4 regions of the Rhodococcus sp. PD04 genome follow, and region 1 is predicted to be linked to each of the others. Evidence: riboswitches for the same ligand, from Rfam matches in the RefSeq annotation. Region 1 holds a riboswitch; each other region holds the start of a gene.
The links. A riboswitch is a leader RNA that binds a small molecule or an ion and turns the genes downstream of it on or off. The one in region 1 is predicted to bind thiamine pyrophosphate.
Positions count from the first base shown of each region.

Region 2: it holds a riboswitch for thiamine pyrophosphate, as region 1 does, so the genes downstream of both, U9J23_RS07270 (3-oxoacyl-ACP reductase) here and thiC (phosphomethylpyrimidine synthase ThiC) in region 1, are expected to answer to the same signal.
Region 3: it holds a riboswitch for thiamine pyrophosphate, as region 1 does, so the genes downstream of both, thiO (glycine oxidase ThiO) here and thiC (phosphomethylpyrimidine synthase ThiC) in region 1, are expected to answer to the same signal.
Region 4: it holds a riboswitch for thiamine pyrophosphate, as region 1 does, so the genes downstream of both, U9J23_RS05655 (ABC transporter substrate-binding protein) here and thiC (phosphomethylpyrimidine synthase ThiC) in region 1, are expected to answer to the same signal.

Region 1 is NZ_CP142144.1:302,097-306,855, forward strand. It holds gene thiC (phosphomethylpyrimidine synthase ThiC) at 1-1,633, opposite strand, end outside; TPP riboswitch at 1,632-1,741, opposite strand; gene U9J23_RS25760 (ArsR/SmtB family transcription factor) at 1,884-2,222, shown strand; gene U9J23_RS25765 (substrate-binding protein) at 2,238-3,653, shown strand; gene nthB (nitrile hydratase subunit beta) at 4,537-4,759, shown strand, end outside.
Region 2 is NZ_CP142143.1:1,564,990-1,569,748, forward strand. It holds gene U9J23_RS07260 (phosphodiesterase) at 1-92, shown strand, start outside; gene U9J23_RS07265 (stealth family protein) at 89-1,585, opposite strand; TPP riboswitch at 1,846-1,937, shown strand; gene U9J23_RS07270 (3-oxoacyl-ACP reductase) at 1,992-2,756, shown strand; gene U9J23_RS07275 (LLM class flavin-dependent oxidoreductase) at 2,756-4,060, shown strand; gene U9J23_RS07280 (serine hydrolase domain-containing protein) at 4,425-4,759, opposite strand, start outside.
Region 3 is NZ_CP142143.1:4,102,805-4,107,563, reverse strand. It holds gene U9J23_RS18840 (NUDIX hydrolase) at 1-638, shown strand, start outside; gene thiE (thiamine phosphate synthase) at 670-1,359, opposite strand; TPP riboswitch at 1,388-1,500, shown strand; gene thiO (glycine oxidase ThiO) at 1,497-2,561, shown strand; gene thiS (sulfur carrier protein ThiS) at 2,558-2,770, shown strand; gene U9J23_RS18820 (thiazole synthase) at 2,763-3,548, shown strand; gene U9J23_RS18815 (hypothetical protein) at 3,640-4,182, shown strand; gene U9J23_RS18810 (ABC transporter ATP-binding protein) at 4,250-4,759, shown strand, end outside.
Region 4 is NZ_CP142143.1:1,190,434-1,195,192, forward strand. It holds tRNA gene U9J23_RS05640 (tRNA-Leu) at 269-342, shown strand; gene U9J23_RS05645 (ABC transporter ATP-binding protein) at 462-1,232, opposite strand; gene U9J23_RS05650 (ABC transporter permease) at 1,229-2,014, opposite strand; gene U9J23_RS05655 (ABC transporter substrate-binding protein) at 1,992-3,005, opposite strand; TPP riboswitch at 3,042-3,138, opposite strand; gene U9J23_RS05660 (hypothetical protein) at 3,460-4,759, shown strand, end outside.

The DNA.
Region 1 (4,759 bases):
CGGCGGCGTCACCGAACCTGGTCCGGATGTCTTGGGAGATACGCATCGAGCAGAACTTCGGCCCACACATCGAGCAGAAGTGCGCCGTCTTGGCCGGTTCAGCCGGAAGCGTCTCGTCATGGAACTGCTCGGCCGTATCCGGATCCAGCGACAGAGCGAACTGATCCCGCCACCGAAACTCGAAACGCGCCTTCGACAACGCGTCGTCACGCTCGACGGCACCGGGATGGCCCTTGGCGATGTCGGCAGCATGAGCGGCGATCTTGTACGTGATGACCCCGGTCTTCACGTCGTCCCGATTCGGCAGTCCCAGATGCTCCTTCGGGGTGACGTAACACAGCATCGCGGTGCCATGGCGGGCGATCTCGGTGGCCCCGATCGCGGAGGTGATGTGGTCGTAGCCCGGAGCAATGTCGGTCACCAGCGGCCCCAGGGTGTAGAAAGGCGCTCCATGACATAACTTCTGCTGACGCTCCACATTTTCCCGCACCCGATGGATCGGGATGTGGCCAGGGCCTTCGACCATCACCTGAACGTCGTGAGCCCAGGCACGGGTGGTCAGTTCGGCAAGGGTGTCCAGTTCGGCGTACTGCGCGGCGTCGTTGGCGTCGGCGATCGACCCCGGTCGCAGCCCGTCCCCGAGGGAAAATGCCACGTCGTAGCGGGCGAAGATCTCACACAGTTCGTCGAAGTGGGTGTAGAGAAAATTTTCCTCGTGATGGGCAAGGCACCAACCGGCCATGATCGACCCACCTCGGGAGACGATGCCGGTGAGCCGCTCGGCCGTGAGCGGTACGTAGCGCAGCAGCACTCCGGCGTGGATGGTCATGTAGTCCACACCCTGCTCACACTGCTCGATCACGGTGTCGCGGAAGATCTCCCACGTCAGCGCATCGGCCTGGCCGGCGACCTTCTCCAGAGCCTGGTAGATCGGCACCGTGCCGATCGGCACCGGGGAGTTGCGAATGATCCACTCTCGGGTGGTGTGGATATCTTCGCCGGTGGACAGGTCCATCACAGTGTCCGCGCCCCAACGGGTGGCCCAGCGCATCTTGTCGACTTCGTCGACGATGGAGCTGGTCACCGCTGAGTTGCCGATGTTGGCATTGATCTTCACCAGGAAGGACTTGCCGATGATCATCGGCTCGGACTCGGGGTGGTTGACGTTGGCGGGGATGATCGCCCGACCCGCCGCCACCTCCGAGCGCACCAGTTCCACGTCGCAGTTCTCCCGCAGCGCCACGAACCGCATTTCCTGGGTGATGATCCCCGCCCGGGCATAGTGCATCTGCGTGACCGTCCGGCCTGTCTTCGCTCGCACCGGGACAGGTCGGGGCCCCTTCCACTCCTGGGACGCCTCTCCACGCCGCACCGCCGAGCGGCCATCGTCGAGCAGATCCCGTTCTCGCCCCGGGTAGTGCTCGACGTCGCCGCGAGCAGCAATCCAGTCGGCGCGCGTCGGCGGGAGCCCGACCAGCGGATCGCTATCGGGACCTGCAGTGCGGTAGACCTGCAGCGGCGGGTTCGGCACCCCGCCGGGAGAGTCGTTCAAGCGGATCTCTGTGACAGGTACACGCAGGTCGTGTTCCTCGTCGTGGACATAGCTCAGGGCATGCGAATTGGGTGCACTCATCGGAATCGTTCCTACTTCCTTCGCCGGCATTACCCGGGCAGGTTCGACGGTCGCAGGCTGCCTCAGCCCGATCTCAGCCCCTGCAATAGGGCTCCCGTGGGGACGGCACAGACCCTAACACCCGGCTTCTCCTGCTGCAGATGTAGCTGGTCCGGTCGTCGGAGCGGTGCGAAGTCGGCCCGTCCTGTACGAGCTACGAGGAGGTACTCTTCTATATGTAATTGACTGTTGACTCGAGGAGATCGGGACCTTGTCCGCACAGCTGGCCTTCGATGCCCTCGCCGACCCTGTACGGCGAGCCATTCTCACTGTGCTGGCAGAGCGTGACGAGTGCAGCGTCAACGAACTGGTCGACCAGATCGACAGCGTGGGACGCACCGGCGTCTCGAACCACCTCCGGATCCTGCGGCACGCGGGCCTGGTCACCGAACGTAAGGCCGGACGCTTCCGTTTCTACTCGATCGACCCGGCCGGTCCCGCACGCGATGTCATTGCAATGTTGCAGGAATTGTTCCGAGGAGCCCTGTCAGATGCCGTCGAGGCCGCAGACCGCACCGCTGCCACCGACACAACCTTGCGACGTGCATAGCTTCCAGGAAACACGGTGACCCAGCTCGTACTGCACGCCGAAGAGTGGACCGCATCCCCGCCCTCGGTGGCCTACAGCCTTTTCGGAGCAGGCGACGAGGCGGGATGGCTCTTCGGCGCGGTATGCGATCGGGTCGAACCCGGCGCTGCCGTGCGTATGGCGGTCCACCTCAGCGGTTCCGGCGCAGAACCGGTCGAAATCCTCGGCCGTATTGCTGCCGCACGTCCGCATGCGTACCTCGATATCGTGCACGACCAGCCCTGGCGAGGGCGTATCAAACTCCGTTTCGAAGCCGCAAACGGTGGTACGAGAGTTCGGCTCATCGCCGAACTCGACCAGCCCGGATTGGAATGGTTGATGCGGCGTCGAGGGTTCCCTACCTCTCGAAACGCCTCTTCCCATCCCCGTCTGGGATTGTTGACGTCGAAATCCGGACCCGGCAGCCTCTTCGCCACCTCGATTGACAACGCCGCCATGCTGGCACTGGAGGAAATCAATGCCGAGGGCGGCATCCACGGCAGTCCAGTCGAGTTGATCGTGGGTGATGACGCCACAGACCCGCAGACCGGCGTCATGGAAGCGCGACGACTCGTCCAGGCAGGCTGCCGGACCATTCTGGTCGCCGCCACATCGGCTACCTACACCGCCGTTGCCGAGGCGCTCAGTGATGCACCCGTGCTGCTGGTACAGCCGGTCATGAACGAAGGAGGGCGCGGCGATCGTCTCCGCCTCCAGCTCGGCGAGCGGCCGGGCGACCAGTTGGCAGCAGCCGTGAAACCACTCATGCGGATGGAGGGGGTGCGACGATGGTTTCTGGCCGGCGACGACTATTGTTGGCCCCGTACGACACACGGCCTGGCACGCCAACTGTTGCCTCGGTACGGCGCCAGAGTCGTCGGGGAAAAGTTCGCATCTCTGGGAACTCGTGACTTCGCCCCGATCATCGAATCGATCCAGCAATCGGGTGCCGACATCGTACTGTCGACATTCGTCGGAGCTGATGCTGTTGCGTTCGAACGGCAATGCTATGCAATGGGATTGCGGGATCAGTGCATCACTCTGGCGCCCGCCTTGGAAGAGTCCACGCTGACGTACATCGGCGACGAAGCGGCCCGTGGCCTCTACTCCGTCTCGGGGTACTTCCAAGGATTACAAACGGAAGGTAACGCCTCGCTCCTGAAGAGGTACCGGGCGCAATTCGGTCCTTGGGCACCGCCGCTGTCGACGTTGAGCGAGTCGGTGTTCGAGGCAGTTCACATATGGTGGCAAGCGGCCCGGAAAGCCGAGGATAGCGAGCGGATCGCCGCGGCAATGCGTCACGGCGAGTTTCAGCTACCGCGGGGCACCGTCACCTTGAGCGAGGACCGACTCAGGCAGCAGCTCCATTTGACGAAAGCGACCGGCACAGAACTGTATCCTGCCCTCGGATGAGTTGAGACCTCGCTTGCTGGTACCGAAGACCAGGGCATATGTCTGGTCATATCGACGTGCTCGCTCCGTCTGCAGTTTCGTTCCCGGCCGGACGGATGCGCAACCACCGAGCGCAACTCGGGGTCGTCTGTGCATCAGCGTCGCCAGGATTGCTTCCGGCTACGCTCGGGTCCCGCGTTACCGCCATTCGACGCGATGTCGATCCCGGTCAAGGCGACAATGACAGCTGCCAGATCCTCCTCTGTGGGATCGGGACCGGTCGCGGAGGTCGAGGCTTTCTGCGAGATCTGCTTCCCTCTCGGGGGTCGTTCTGACTTCATTCTTCGCCTTCCTTTGTGAACGTCTCTCTGCGGCACTTCCGGCCACAGTCAGCATCTTTTGAGATAGCTCCGAATGCAGACGGTTCACGATTCGTTCCGGGGGCTCGACGAACGTCTTCCAGTCTCCAAAACAAACAGCAGTGTGGTCGAATTTGTGGCCGTCAGCGCGTTGAGCCGCAGAGTGAATGCGCGGCAATCGAACTCAGATTATCGGGCCATTGCCCCACTGTCCACAGCGCGTGAGCGCGATACACGTGGCAATAAAGAATGACTGCCAGAACGCTCGTGCCGACACAGGCGAGTGCGGCGCTCTATTGCAGGCAACCCACACACCGGATAGGTCTCCACGATCGTACCTCCAGACGGATGGTGGGGATGTTCACTTTCTCTCTGGAGCTCCCTGGAGCCACTCGCGCCGACGCATCCACGCTCGGACAGCCCACGGTGCGGATCACCCCTGTTCGTCGGTAACAGAACAGTAACATGTCATCAGGTCATGACGTGTTGACGCATTAGACGAGGGCACATAGGGTTGGTGACTCACGGCACAAGGAGAGCATTTCATGGATGGAATCCACGACCTCGGTGGCCGCGCCGTCCTGGGTCCGATCAAGCCCGAATCCGATGAACCTGTTTTCCATTCCGATTGGGAGCGGTCGGTTTTGACGATGTTCCCGGCGATGGCGCTGGCCGGCGCGTTCAATCTCGACCAGTTCCGGGGCGCGATGGAGCAGATCCCCCCGCACGACTACCTGACCTCGCAATACTACGAGCACTGGATGCACG
Region 2 (4,759 bases), on a different replicon from region 1:
GGCAACCCCACACGGCCGAGGACGCGGCGCGGTGTCTGGCCGAGGCCGGCATCCGCATCCCCGAGAACCCCGACCTCACCGTTCGGATCTAGCCGACGTCCGGTCGGCCCGGGTGGTCGGTCTCCCAGGGCGCCGGAATCGGGTAGTACCGCTCCAGGAACTGCGTGACCTTCGCGGTGCGCAGCTCCAGGTCGACCTCGGGCGTGCTGCCGTCGTTGAGGCAGAACAGGTCGAGATTGCGACGCGCCAGGATCGTGTCCAGATGTCGCAGACCGGACTTCACGGTGGTGTCGACGTACTCCACCTTCGCCGTGGTCTGCTGCACCGCGCGGCCGGTCAGCAGCGTGTAGTAGTGGTAGAAGGAGTTCGTCACCGAGATGTTGTCTGCCGCCCGGAACGGGCTCGCCGCCGTCGCAGCGAACTCGTCCGCGAACTCGCGTTCCATCTCCGCCATGATCGACCTGCGCAACGGGACCGGCGTGTGTTCGAGGTGCCGAGTGATGGTGACCCCGAAGCGATCCTGCAGGAGCTTGCGGTTCATGCGGGCGGAGTTCTCGAATCCGCTGCGCGACGGGTCGTTCCGGCCGAGCCCGATCCGCACGTCGCACTCGATGAACTTGCTGACACCCCCGCCGGAGAAGAACAGGCTCGGGCTCACCCGGCGACCGAAGAACATGTCGTCGTTCGAATACAGGAAGTGCTCGGACAGCCCCGGGATGTGGTGCAGTTGCGACTCGACCGCCATCGAGTTGTAGGTGGGCAGCGCCGACGGGTCGGCGAAGAACTCCTCGCTCCGCACGAACGTCACACGCGGGTCGTCGGCGAGCCACGCCGGTCGCGGCGAGTCGGTGGCGACGAAGATCCGCCGCACCCACGGCGCGTACATGTGGACCGAACGCAGGGCGTACTTGAGTTCGTTGATCTGCCGGTAGCGCGCCGGCGAGTCGTCGCCTTCGCCGACGACGTAGTTCTGCATCAGCTTCGCGCGCTTGGCCTGGAACGACTTCGACGACCCGTCCACCCACGAGAACACGAGGTCGATCTCGAACGGGATGTCGCCGGGGTGGCGGTCGAACATGCCCTCGATCGTGGGCCACAGCTGTCCGTACCGCTCGACCGTCGTCCGGCGCATCTCGTCGCGCAGGGCGGTCGTGCGGGTGAGAGCGTTCGGACGAGGCATGATCACCTCGTCGTCGGTGTAGGTCCACAGCTCGATGTCCACGCCGTTCGACGCGCCGTACCGCAACCCGCTCCTCAGTTCGACCCGCGGGCGGAACAGCCGGAACACCCGGTCCTTCCTGTCGCGCGAGAGCTGTCCGTCCGCCACCGGGACCGGGCGCCGTTTCAAGCCGACGGCCTTCGAGTAGAACGGCTCGTCGGCACACCCCTCGGCGAGAGCGGTGCGCAGCCTCTTCCGGTCGGCGCGGTCGATCGCGAGGATCGGGCGGTCGCTGTCGTCGCGCACGAGCAGGTAGTCGATGTGCGCCCGGTCGAGGACGCGGCGCAGGAACAGCGCGTCCTCGATCTGCGCCTCGTCGGGCGTGGTGGTGGTGATCGGGATGGCGTAGCGATCCTCGAACCACACCACCTCCTCGTGCCTCGCGGGGCCGCGGACCGTGGCGCGGCCGAGCGGGGGAGCGTCTCCGACCTTCTGAGAAAGGGAGACGTAGGGAGCGTTGTGTGGGGCCGGCGTGTGCGTCGGAATCTCCTTTCACGAGTCGGGACGGGAACAGCCATTTTAACGTCGATCTGAGCTAAGTTCTCGCGTAGGCGATGTGACGATCCTGTGAACGCCGACCCTGCCGGCTCTCGAAGGCCGAACCGGCGCCGTGTAGCCTGTCCGCAGGACTCGACACGGGGTGCCGGAAACGGCTGAGAGAACACCCGTCGAACCTGATCTCGATTATGCGAGCGAAGGGATGCCGAGCCGGCGCCGGGCCACAGGTCTGTCGCCCTCACGCACCCTTCCCCACACAGGGAAGGCACAGAAGATGTCATTGCAGAACCAGGTCGTCCTCGTCACCGGCGCCGGTCGCGGCCTCGGCCGCAGCATCGCGCAGGCGTTCGCCGACGAAGGAGCCGCCGTCGTCCTCGACTACCGGCGCAGCGGCGAGGGCGCTCACGAACTGGCCGACAAGATCGGACCCGAGCGGGCGGTCGCGCTGAAGGCCGATGTCACCGACCGCGCCGACGTCGAAGCGCTGTTCACCCGGGCCCGCGAGCACTTCGGACGTCCCGTCACCACGGTCGTCAACAACGCCCTGCCCGATTTCTCCTTCAACGGCGACGCTCGGCCCAAGGCAGACGAGATCGGATACGACCGGTTCGGAGCCCAGTTCGACGGTGTCGTCGGCGGCGCGGTCAACATCATCCAGGCGGCTCTGCCGGGCATGCGCGAGGCCGGTGGCGGCAGCATCGTCAACATCGGCACCAACCTGTTCCAGCACCCCGTCGTCCCGTACCACGACTACACCGCCGCCAAGGCCGCGCTGCTGTCGCTGACCCGCACCTTCGCCGCCGACCTCGGCCCCGACGGGATCCGCGTCAACATGGTCTCCGGTGGTCTGCTGCGCACGACCGACGCATCGTCGGCGACGCCGGAGGCGGTGTTCGACCTCATCGCGTCGTCGACGCCGCTGCGGAAGGTCACCACCCCCGAGGATTTCGCGGCCGCGGTGCTGTTCTTCGCATCCGACTGGTCGCGGGCCGTCACCGGGCAGAACCTGGTGGTCGACGGGGGACTGGTGATGAACTGATGCCCGGACCACGCACCCTCCACCTCAACGCCTTCCTCTACGGCGTCGGGCACCACTCTGCGGCATGGCGCCATCCAGGCTCCGCCGCCGAACGCATCGGCGACATCACATATTTCGAGGAGCTTGCCCGCACCGCCGAACGAGGACGCCTCGACGCCGTGTTCTTCGCGGACGGTCACAGCGTCAACCCGAAGTACACGGCGGGCACCACCTGGTTCCTCGAACCCCTCACCGCGCTGGCGGCTATGGCGCGCGCGACCGAGCACATCGGTCTGGTCACCACCGTCTCGGCAAGCTTCTTCACGCCGTTCCACGCGGCACGGATGCTGGCCTCGCTCGGCCACATCAGTGGTGGCCGCGTAGGAGCCAACATCGTCACCTCGATGTTCGACGAGGAAGCGCGCAACCACGGATTCGACTCCCTACCGCCGCACTCCGAACGGTACGCGCGGGCCGAGGAATTCATCGAGGTGCTCTGTGCGCTGTGGGATTCCTGGGACGACGGCGGTGTCCTCGTCGACCGGGCGGGTGGCAGGTTCCTCGACTCCGACGCGATCCGTCCGATCCATCACCGGGGCAAGCACTTCCGCGTCGACGGTCCGCTGACCGTGCCGCGGTGCCCGCAGGGCCGCCCCGTGCTGTTCCAGGCCGGAGCATCGGAGACCGGCCGCAACCTCGCGGCCCGTCACGCCGAGGCCGTCTACTCGGTCGCGTGGGACATGACCGCGGCGCTCGAGTACGCCACCGACCTGCGTGCACGCATCGCCTCCGTCGGCAGGGACGCCGGTTCGGTCGCCATCCTGCCGGGGCTCGTGACCTACGTCGGCCGCACCGAAGACGAAGCGTGGGCGAAGAAGGCGGAACTCGACGCTCTGCTCGACATCGACGCCGCTCTCGCCCAACTCGGAGTCTTCACCGGTCAGGACTACACGCGCCACGATCTCGACGCTCCCGTCGGAGACCTGCCGCCCATCGAGGAGTTCACCGGTCCGCAGGGCCGCTATGCGACGGTGCAGCGCATCATCGAGACACGCCGCCCGACCTTGCGCGAGCTGCTCGGTTACCTCGCAGCGGGTGGTGGCCACGCGACGATGATCGGCACCCCCGAATCCGTCGCCGACAGCATCGAGGAATGGTTCACCGCGGGCGCCTGCGACGGTTTCAACCTGATGTGTCCCGCCTATCCGGATTCCCTCGACGACTTCGTCGACCTCGTGGTCCCGGAACTGCAGCGCCGCGGCCTGTTCCGGACCGAATACCCCGGGTCGACCCTGCGCGACTCGCTCGGTCTGAAGGCGGTGTAACAGAGCGCGAACCGGTCATCGGAGCGGGTTGTAGAGCGCACCGATGACCGTTTCGCGCTCTGGAGCTCCCGACGACGGTACGAGCGAGCGACGTGACGCGCAGACCGTCCACGTCGACGACGTCGCCGTCCAGGTCGGCGGTGTGGATGTGCAGATCGTCGCTCGCCCGGCAGCTGCGCGTCGGCGGACGCGCGACGTGGATGCGGCCCAGCGGCGCGTCCCACACGTCGAGGCCGTGGACGACCGCGGCCGTCACATGACCGAGCGCCTCGTCGGCGTCGAGACGGGAAGCGACGAGGCGTGCCCGGGCGAGGTGAACTCCGGCGGGGCCGAGGCCGTGCCTGCCCACCGGACGCCGGTACGATCAGCCTCCCGGCGTCGGCGCGGGTGCGCTCTCCTCTGCGTCGGGAGCGCGTGCCGGATCGCCCGGCGCCTGATAATCGGAGCCGTAGAAGATCGGCAGGATGCCCTTGACGAGGGTCAGCGCCGAACCTTCACCCGACGGCACCGTCGACAGATTCGTGGCGATGACGATCGTCAGATCGGTGTCCGGGTCGTGGCCCATGAAGGTCATGAAGCCAGGAAGCTGCCCGTCGTGTCCGAGCAGCGGACCGAACCGGGCCATGCCGAGCCCGTATCCGGCGGTTCCCCCGCCCACCGACTGCACGCTGTCGAGCCGGGTCTGCTGCATCTGTTGGT
Region 3 (4,759 bases), on a different replicon from region 1:
GGGAGGCCCACGAGGAGGCCGGCATCGATGTCGCGGCCGTGACGGTGCGCGCCGAACGCGTCACCTTCGGTCTCGCGGGCGGATGGACCTACACCACCGTCGTCGCCGACGCCACCGAAACGCTCGTGACCAGCCTCAACCAGGAGAGCACCGAACTGCGCTGGGTGCCCGAACCGGAGGTCGAGGCGATGCCGCTGCACAGCGGCTTCGCCGAGGCGTGGCCGTCGCTGCGCACCTCACCGGTACGCATGCTGCTCGACACCGCGAACGTGCTCGGTGCGAGCGGATCCACCGGATGGTGGCGCGACCGCCCCGGCGCGACGAGCGCCCTGCTCGCCGACCTCGCTGCGGTCCTGCCCCGCACCGTCGAATTTCCCGACGGGACGTTCGGCTGGGTCCCCCGCGTCGAAGCGGTCCTCGAAGGGCATGCCCGCGACGCGACGATCGACGACGCCCGGATCCCGGTACACAGCGCGGACGGCAGCGGCGACGACGAATTGGCCCGGCTGGCCTCCACCGCGACGGCCGTGGTCGACCCCGGCGTGACGGTCGTGGTCACCGCGGATCGCGGCCTGCGCGCGCGGTTGCCCGAGGGCACGATCGCGATGTCGCCCTCGGCCGTGCTGGGCTGGCTGTAGCCCCTCGGGCCGGCAGCGGCCTTCAGCGGCCTCAGGCGGGCAGTGCGGCCTCGAACGCCGCGGCGGCTGCCCGCGGATCGGAGGCCTTGGTGATCGCCCGGACCACCGCGACCCGCGTGGCCCCGGCATTGAGCACCTCGGGGAGCCGCTCGAGATCGATGCCGCCGATCGCGAACCACGGTCGTGCCGGTTGCGACTGCGCGACCTCGCGCGTCACCTGCAGCCCCGCGGCGGTCCGTCCCGGCTTGGTCGGGGTGTCCCACACCGGCCCGGACGCGAAGTAGTCGACGCCCTCCTCGATGTCGGCGAGCGCGGCCTGCGCCCGACTCGACGTCGAACGGCCGATGACGATCTCGTCGCCGAGGATCTGCCGCGCGTGCCGCACCGGCAGGTCGCCCTGACCGAGGTGCAAAATGTCGGCGCCCGCCGCGAGAGCGATGTCGGCGCGGTCGTTGACGGCGAGGAGTGCACCGTGGCGTGCACACGCCTCACCGATGATCTCGAGGGCGGCGAGTTCCTCGCGTGCCTCGAGGCGTCCGAACTTCTTCTCGCCGGCCGAGTCCTTGTCGCGCAACTGGACGATGTCGACCCCACCGGCGAGGGCCTCCTCGACGAACCGTGCGAGGTCACCGGTGTCCCGGCGAGCATCGGTGCACAGGTACAACCGGGCGGTCGCGAGGCGGCCGCGCGGGTCGGGATGGTTGCCGCGATAGGTGGTCACGACCAAGACGGTAGCCTCTAGGCAGAAAGTGTGACGACACGGGAGTCCCGAGGTTCGCGGGGCTGAGAGGGGGCCTGCCGGCCCCGACCGTTATGACCTGACCCGGATCATGCCGGCGCAGGGAGTGAGGTGGACCGATGACAACTGTGGCCGTCGTGGGTGGCGGAGTGATCGGGCTGTCGATCGCATGGCGCGCGGCCCGCTCGGGGCACGTCGTGACCGTGCACGACCCGAATCCCGGTAGCGGCGCCTCGTGGGTGGCCGGGGGAATGCTGGCCCCGCTGTCCGAGGGCTGGCCCGGCGAGGACCATGTGCTGTCCCTGGGTGCGGCGTCGCTCGACCGCTGGCCCGGCTTCGCGGACGCACTGCGCACGGAGACCGACGTCGACGTGTTCACCGCCGAGGCGTCGCTGACCGTTGCGCTCGACGCGGCGGATGCGGCCGACCTGCGGACCGTCGCCGAATGGGTCGGGGAGCGAGGGCACGAGATGCGGCTGCTCTCCCGCGCGGAGATCCGGGAGTTCGAGCCGTCGCTCGGCCCGAAGGTCCGGCTCGGACTGCTCGCACCCACCGAGTCGTCGGTCGACAACCGCGCGCTCGTCGACGCCCTGCGCACTGCGGCCACCGGGGCCGGGGTGCGTTTCTCCGACGGCGCCGTGCACGACCTCGCCGACCTGCCCGACGATCAGGTGGTGCTCGCCGCCGGCTCGGCGTCGGCGCGGCTGTGGCCGGGTCTTCCGGTCCGACCGGTCAAGGGCGAGATCCTGCGGCTGCGGGTGCGGCCGGGCGCGACCCCGCCGCCGCAGCGCACCATCCGTGCGAGTGTCCACGGACGGCCCGCCTATCTGGTGCCCCGCCACGACGGGCTCGTCGTGGGCGCGACGCAGTACGAGGCCTCCGACACGCAGATCACGGTGGCCGGCGTGCGCGATCTGATCGCCGATGCCGAGACGATCTTCCCGGCGCTCGGCGAGTACGAACTGTTCGAGGCGAGCGCGGGCCTGCGCCCGATGACCCCCGACAACCTGCCGATGATCGGCCGGCTCTCCGATCGTGTCGTCGCCGCGACCGGCCACGGCCGCAACGGTGTGCTGCTCACGCCGCTCACCGTCGACGCGGTGCTCGCCGAACTCGGCGGGCGGTCACTGGCCGACGCGAAATACGCCTGTCCTGGACGAATTACGGAAGCGAGTGTGGGATGACGAACGTGTCCGTGGGCATCACCGTCAACGGTGAGGACAAGTACTACGACGCGGCCCCGACCGTGTCGCAGCTGCTGAACGAGCTCGGTCTGCCCGAGAAGGGAATCGCCGTCGCCGTCGACGGTGTCGTGTGCCCGCGCGGTCGCTGGTCGGAACCGGTGGCACGCGGCGCGAGCATCGAGATCCTCACGGCGGTCCAGGGTGGCTGACACACACGATCCCGGCGCCGATCTGCCGCAGCTGACCATCGCCGGCCGCACCTTCGGGTCGCGGCTGATCACCGGCACCGGTGGCGCGGCGAACCTGGCCGTGCTCGAGGAGGCGCTCGTCGCGTCGGGCACCGAACTGACCACCGTCGCGATGCGCCGCGTCGATGCGGCCTCCGGAACCGGTGTCCTCGATCTGCTGCGCCGTCTCGGCATCGAACCGCTGCCGAACACCGCCGGGTGCCGCGGCGCGAAGGAGGCCGTGCTGACCGCGCAGCTCGGGCGGGAAGCGCTGGAGACCGACTGGGTGAAACTCGAGGTCATCGCCGACGAACGGACGCTGCTGCCCGACGCTATCGAACTCGTCTCGGCGGCCGAACAACTCGTCGACGACGGCTTCGTCGTCCTGCCGTACACGACCGACGATCCCGTCCTTGCGCGCCGTCTCGAGGATGTCGGTTGTGCTGCGGTGATGCCGCTCGGTTCGCCGATCGGCACCGGCCTCGGTATCTCGAACCCGCACCACATCGAGATGATCGTCGAGGCGGCGGGCGTGCCGGTGATCCTCGACGCGGGAATCGGAACCGCCTCCGACGCGGCGCTCGCGATGGAACTCGGTTGCGACGCCGTGCTGCTCGCGACCGCCGTCACCCGCGCGAAGGATCCGGCGCTGATGGCGTCGGCGATGCGCCACGCCGTCGAGGCGGGATTCCGTGCCCGGCACGCCGGTCGGATCCCGAAACGCTTCTGGGCTCAGGCATCTTCGCCGATGGAGCCGTGACCGGTACGGAAAACCCTTGAGAATCCTCGTGTTCAGGGGTTTTCCGATTATCGCGTGACGGGATACCGTGCGGTCGGTACGATCCCCGGGCATGACAATTGCACACCGAATCCTTTCCGCCGCCGCTGCCGGGCTCATGGGTGTTGCCGTCGCTGTCACGGCACCGGGCGTCGCAGGCGCCCAGGAGCCGTGCCAGCTGAGCCGGTCGAACACCGGACCGAGAACGTGCGAGATGACGCAGCTGGCCACGCCTCCCGTGCTGACACTGGGCGACGGCATCTGCGCCGGCATCGTGCGCGCGGGTGGAACCGCCTTCGACGGCCCGCTCGACGAGTCCTACTCGATCTACTCGGTGGCGGGCGCCACCCACGGGATCGAACTGCGGATCACGCAGGGCTATTCGCTTCTCGGCGAGTGGACACCGAGTGTTCTGAACTGCGACGTCACCGTGGCGTTCGACTGGCACAATCTCGACACCGGCGCCCGCGGCACGGAGACCCGCTTCGTGCCGGCCTTCCACACCAGCACCCGGCCGTTGTTCATGCACGTGTTCCCCGGGCAGGGCCGTGTCGCCCTGACGATGCGTACCGAGCGACCGAGCATCCCGGTCACCGTCGAGGTGTTCGTCCCCTGACACACCGCGTGCGGCTCCGGGCGCGTGATCGGATGCGCGGGCCGGAGCCGCACGTAGGGTGGTGCGCATGATCGAAGTGACCGGCTTGACCAAGACCTTCGGGTCCACGACCGCGGTCGACGACCTGACGTTCACGGTCCGTCCCGGTATCGTCACCGGCTTCCTCGGCCCCAACGGGGCGGGGAAGTCCACCACGATGCGCATGATCCTGGGACTGGACCGGCCGACCTCGGGAACTGCACTGATCGAAGGGAAGCCGTACACCGAGCTGACACGGCCGCTCACCACCGTCGGCGCACTGCTCGACGCGAAGTGGGTGCATCCCAACCGGTCGGCGCGGTCGCATCTCGCCTGGCTGGCTGCGTCGAACGGTCTGCCCGCCTCACGCGTCGACGAGGTGCTGCGCCAGGTGGGGCTGACGGAGGTCGCCGGCAAGCGCGCCGGCGGATTCTCTCTCGGCATGTCGCAGCGACTCGGTCTCGCCGCCGCGCTGCTCGGCAACCCGCGCGTGCTGCTGTTCGACGAACCGGTCAACGGCCTCGACCCCGAGGGCATCGTGTGGATCCGGCGGTTCATG
Region 4 (4,759 bases), on a different replicon from region 1:
AATCGAGGTGCGTTACAGCCCGGGCGAGGAGCACACTCGAAGTCGGATCCGAGGAGGTCGAGGGGCAATGAGGATCGAACCTTACACGGCCGAACGACGAAGCGACGTACTCGATCTCTCCCTCCGGGCGTGGCGTCCCGTCCTCGGGCTGTACCGGCCTTCGTCTACGAGGGGACAGGATACGAACGCCGTCCCGTCGCACGGTACTTCGAGAACCTCGCGCCCCGGCGCGGTGGTGGACAGTCGTGAACGCTAATGTGATCCCCACGCCCCTATAGCCCAATTGGCAGAGGCAGCGGACTTAAAATCCGCCAAGTGTGGGTTCGAGTCCCACTGGGGGCACAGGGCCGGGGTCGTCCCCGATGCATCCGCTACCTCTCTCGCCATCCGCTACAGCAATTGCCGTAGCGGATAGCGAATCTTGTAGCGGATGTACTGGTGGCGAACAGTTCGGCCGGTGACTATCCCGAGGGCAACCTCCGTTGCGCCTCGTGTCGTGACCGGTGCAGGACCTCCATGAGCTCGTGTTCGAGCGCCACGAACTCGCTCGACGCGCACGCCTCCAGGGTTCGGGGTCGGGGCAGGTGCACGCGTACCTCGTGCCGGACCCGCGCCGGTCGCGGACCGAGGACGACGACCCGATCGGACAACAACACCGCCTCGCGCACGTTGTGCGTCACCATCAGCACTGTCCACCGGTGCTGCTGCCACACCTGTTGCAGCCACAGCTGCATCTCGGTGCGGGTGAGCGAATCCAGGGCGCCGAACGGCTCGTCGAGCAGGAGCACGTCGCGCCCCTGCAGCACCGTGCGTGCGAGCGACGCGCGTTGACGCATACCGCCCGACAGTTGGTGCGGGGCAGCGTCCTCGAAGCCTGCCAGGCCGAAGGTCGGCAGCAGTTCGCGGGCGCGGGCGCGAGCGTCGGATCGTTGCACACCCTGCACCTCGATACCGAGGGTGCAGTTGTCGAGTACCGTCCGCCACGGGAACAGCAGATCCTTCTGCGGCATCAGCGCGACCCGCCCGGGTGCCGCGGGGGAGTCGCCGACGAGAACCTCTCCGGCGTCGGGCTGTTCGAGTCCCGCGACGATCGAGAACAGCGTCGACTTGCCGCACCCGCTCGGCCCGATGAGGGACACGAACTCGCCGGGCTCCACAGCACAGTCGATGCCGTCGATCACCGCCCGGTCGCCGTACGACTTGTGGACCGAGGCCACCGTCACCGCATTCATCTCTCACCCCTCGTGAGCGCCCACGGCGCGACCACCCGTTCGACGACGAACGTCAGCGCGTACAACAGGAGTGACAGAGCAGCGGTCACCACTACGGCAGCGAGCACGAGATCGGTGCGGAACGAGTTCTTCTGCGTGCTCATGTAGATGCCCAGACCGGATGTCGCGCCGACGTATTCCGCGAACACCGCACCCACTACGGCGTAGGTGATGCCGATCCGCAGGGCGGTGAAGAAGCGGGGGAGCGCGGACGGCAGGCGCACGTAACGGAACTGCTGCCACCGCGACGCGCCCATACTGCGCAGCAACGCGCCCGCCTCCCGGTCGGCCGCCGCGAACCCTTCGAGCAGCCCGATCGCGACGGGGAAGAACGTCACCAGCGCGATGACGAGGATCTTCGGCAGCAGTCCGAAACCGAACCAGATGATCATCAACGGCGCGATCGCGATGATCGGCAGGGTCTGCGACACCACGAACAACGGCACGAGTGCCCGCCGCAACCACGGCGAGAAGTCCACGACGATCGCGAGGGCCCACGCCAGTGCCAGCGACACGGCGAACCCGACGAGCGTGACCTGCAGTGTGGACCAGGCGTGCCCGGCGATGTCGACGCGATGCGCCCATCCCTGTGTGAGGACGCGCGCGGGAGAGGGCAGCACCTGCGGTCGGATACCGCTCACCACGACGTATGTCTGCCAGATCCCGACCAGCACCCCGGCGACGAGCAGGGAGGGTAGGAATCGACGTGCGTGGCCGGTGTCAGCGGTCTTCGAGGTAGTCATCGGTGACATAGGTCGACCAGTCCGGCTCGGTGGTCAACGGGCTGCCGTCGGGGCCGGACAGCACGCCGTTCTCGTAGAGGAATCGGGCGTAGCCCGACCATTTCCCGGCGTCGAGGACCCCGACGGCGCCGGCGGCGTCGCGCATGTAGTCGGCGGCGAGCATGCGCTGGCTCTCGTAGACGAGTTCCTCGTCGGGGAAGGCCCCGGGATTCGCCTCGATCAGCGCCCGTGCCCCGCGATCGGGGTCGTCGGCTGCGATCCGGTAGCCCTGGTGCAGAGCCTGCACGAAAGCGCGCGCCTGCTCCGGGTTCTCCGACATCCAGTCCTCGTTGCCGTCGACGACGATCGCGTACGCATCGGGGAAGCCGTGGTCGGTGAAGCCGAAGTACCGCATGGGCAGTCCGCGGTGTTCGGCCTCGAGACCCTCCCACGCCAGGTACGACACGGTGAAGTCGGCGGTCGACGAGTAGACCGCCTCGTACGACGACGTCCCGAGCGTCACGCTCTCGAACTCACCGCGACCACCATCGTTGCGGATCACCTCGGCGAGCATCTCGTCCTCGCCGGGGTTCGCGAAGCCCGCGAAGGTCTTGCCGTCGAGATCCGCGGGCCGCGTGATCTCGGCGTTGTCGGCCCGCACGGCGATTCCCGTCGCCCAGTGCTGCAGCGGTGCGAGGACCGCGACGGTCCGGGAACCCGCAGCTCTGGCGATGGTCGACGTGGCGTGCGTGGAGATCCCGAACTCGGCGCTACCGGCGTCGACGAGGGTGTCGGGCGTCGCGTTGTTGTACGGCAGGATCTCGACGTCGAGACCCGCCTCGGCGAACAGGCCCTCCTGCTGCGCCACGTACAGGCCGGTGTGGTTGGTGTTGGGCGTCCAGTCCAACGCGAATCGGATGGTGTCGCTCCCGGAATCGGACGAGCACCCGACGACCGCGGAGAGTGCGGCGACGAGGGTGATCAGTCCGGCGAGAGTCCGCCGCGCGTTCACTGCGCCGGCAGGGGACGGATCGATGTGGGGGCAGGCACGGTCATATCGGGACATCCCTTCGTCAGCATTACCTGATCAGGTTCGACGGGTGTGATCTCAGCCCCGCTCGTGCGGAGCACCCCGTGTCACGGGCGACCCTAGCACCATGCCCTCCGGGATCACCGGGGCGGCCGCAGAACGGAAGATGTGACCCGAAGTTACGGAAATGCCCAGGTCGGGACGTCACCCTCACATTTCACCCGTAACGGAAGGGTCGAAGGTCCCGACTATTCGAGTGATCGTCCCTGTCACCTCCCCCCCGACGACAGGGGCCATCGGTCTGCGCACGTCTCCCCCTGGCGTGGACGATGAAGGGCCCGTCGGTGAACTCCGACGGGCCCTTTCTTCTGTCGTTTCCGTGGACCCGACTCCCGCAGCGGTGTTCAATACGCACGAACCGATCGGGGGATGGGGAATGCGCGCAATGATGGGTGCCGCACTGGCTGCGGCAGTGATGGGAAGTGTGCTCACGGCGCCGGTGGTGTCGGCGGAGACGAGCGGACGCACCGAAATGCCGTATGACTCGTCGGCGCCGCTGGCCGGCGAGGTGCTCGGGTCCGTGGTGTCGATACCCGCACCGCTACCGCCGGTGGCCGGACCGCGACCTGCCGCGTGCGACCGGCTGTCGTATCTGCGGTGGCGTTCGGCAGACGGACCGGAGAATTCGGCCGACGCCGACCGGATCCTCGTCGCCCAACCGGGAATCTTCGAGGGAGCGGGTGCATTCGAGAGCGTCGCGCGCAACACCGTCGTCGCGGCCGCGACTCGCGGTGCCCACATCGAGTTCTGGGCACTCGACCGGCGATCGAACTGCCTCGAGGACCACACCGGTACCCGGGCGGCATTGCGGACGGGTTCGCTCGACACCGCGACCGACTACTACTTCCACGGTGCCGAAGTGGACGGGCGACGATTCGCCGGCCACGCGAGCGGCGCCGACGTCGCATGGCTCTCGCATGTCGGTCTCGAACAGACGCTGCGCGACCAGTACGACCTGCTGCGTCACGAACTTCCCGACCCGGCGCTGCGGAAGCGGAAGGTGTTGTGCGGCGGGCATTCTCTCGGCGGTTTCATCACCGGCTACTTCGCGGAATGGGACTTCGACGGAGATCCCGCCACCACCGACGACGCAGGTTACAACCAGTGCGGCGGGTACTTCGCGCTCGATACGGTGATTGAGGCGGGCGCGCCGTTCCCGGGGCGGGGTGCCCTCCCGGATCTGCCCGACACGGTCTCGGCACCGCTCGATGCGATCTCCGGCTCCATCTCGACGGCATCGCCGGTGCTGGCACTTCCTGCGGTCATCAATCCCGAGACGACGAATCTGCTCGCACTCACGGGACTCGCCGCGCGATTGGACCCGGACAGCACCGACGGCATCGTCCCGCGCATGCCCGACAACCCGAACGTCGACTGGACGTTGCGCACTCTGTTGTCGGGGGACTACGCGATGTTCGCGACGGGCGACCCGGATGTGCGGACGTTGAACGCGACCAACGAGGCGGTGCTCGGTGCGATCCTCGACGACAATTCGCAACCGCTGGGATTCCTGCAGGCGAGCGTCGGATTCATCACCGGTGCGCCCGTGCGCGACAAGCTGTTTCCTGTTCCCGGCACGCCGGAGGTGCTCGGGTCGGGATTCTTCGGCGACGCGCCCAAGGCGTCGCCGGCGGTGTTCGCGGATCCGGGAGTCGTCTACCGGTGGCTCGACTACG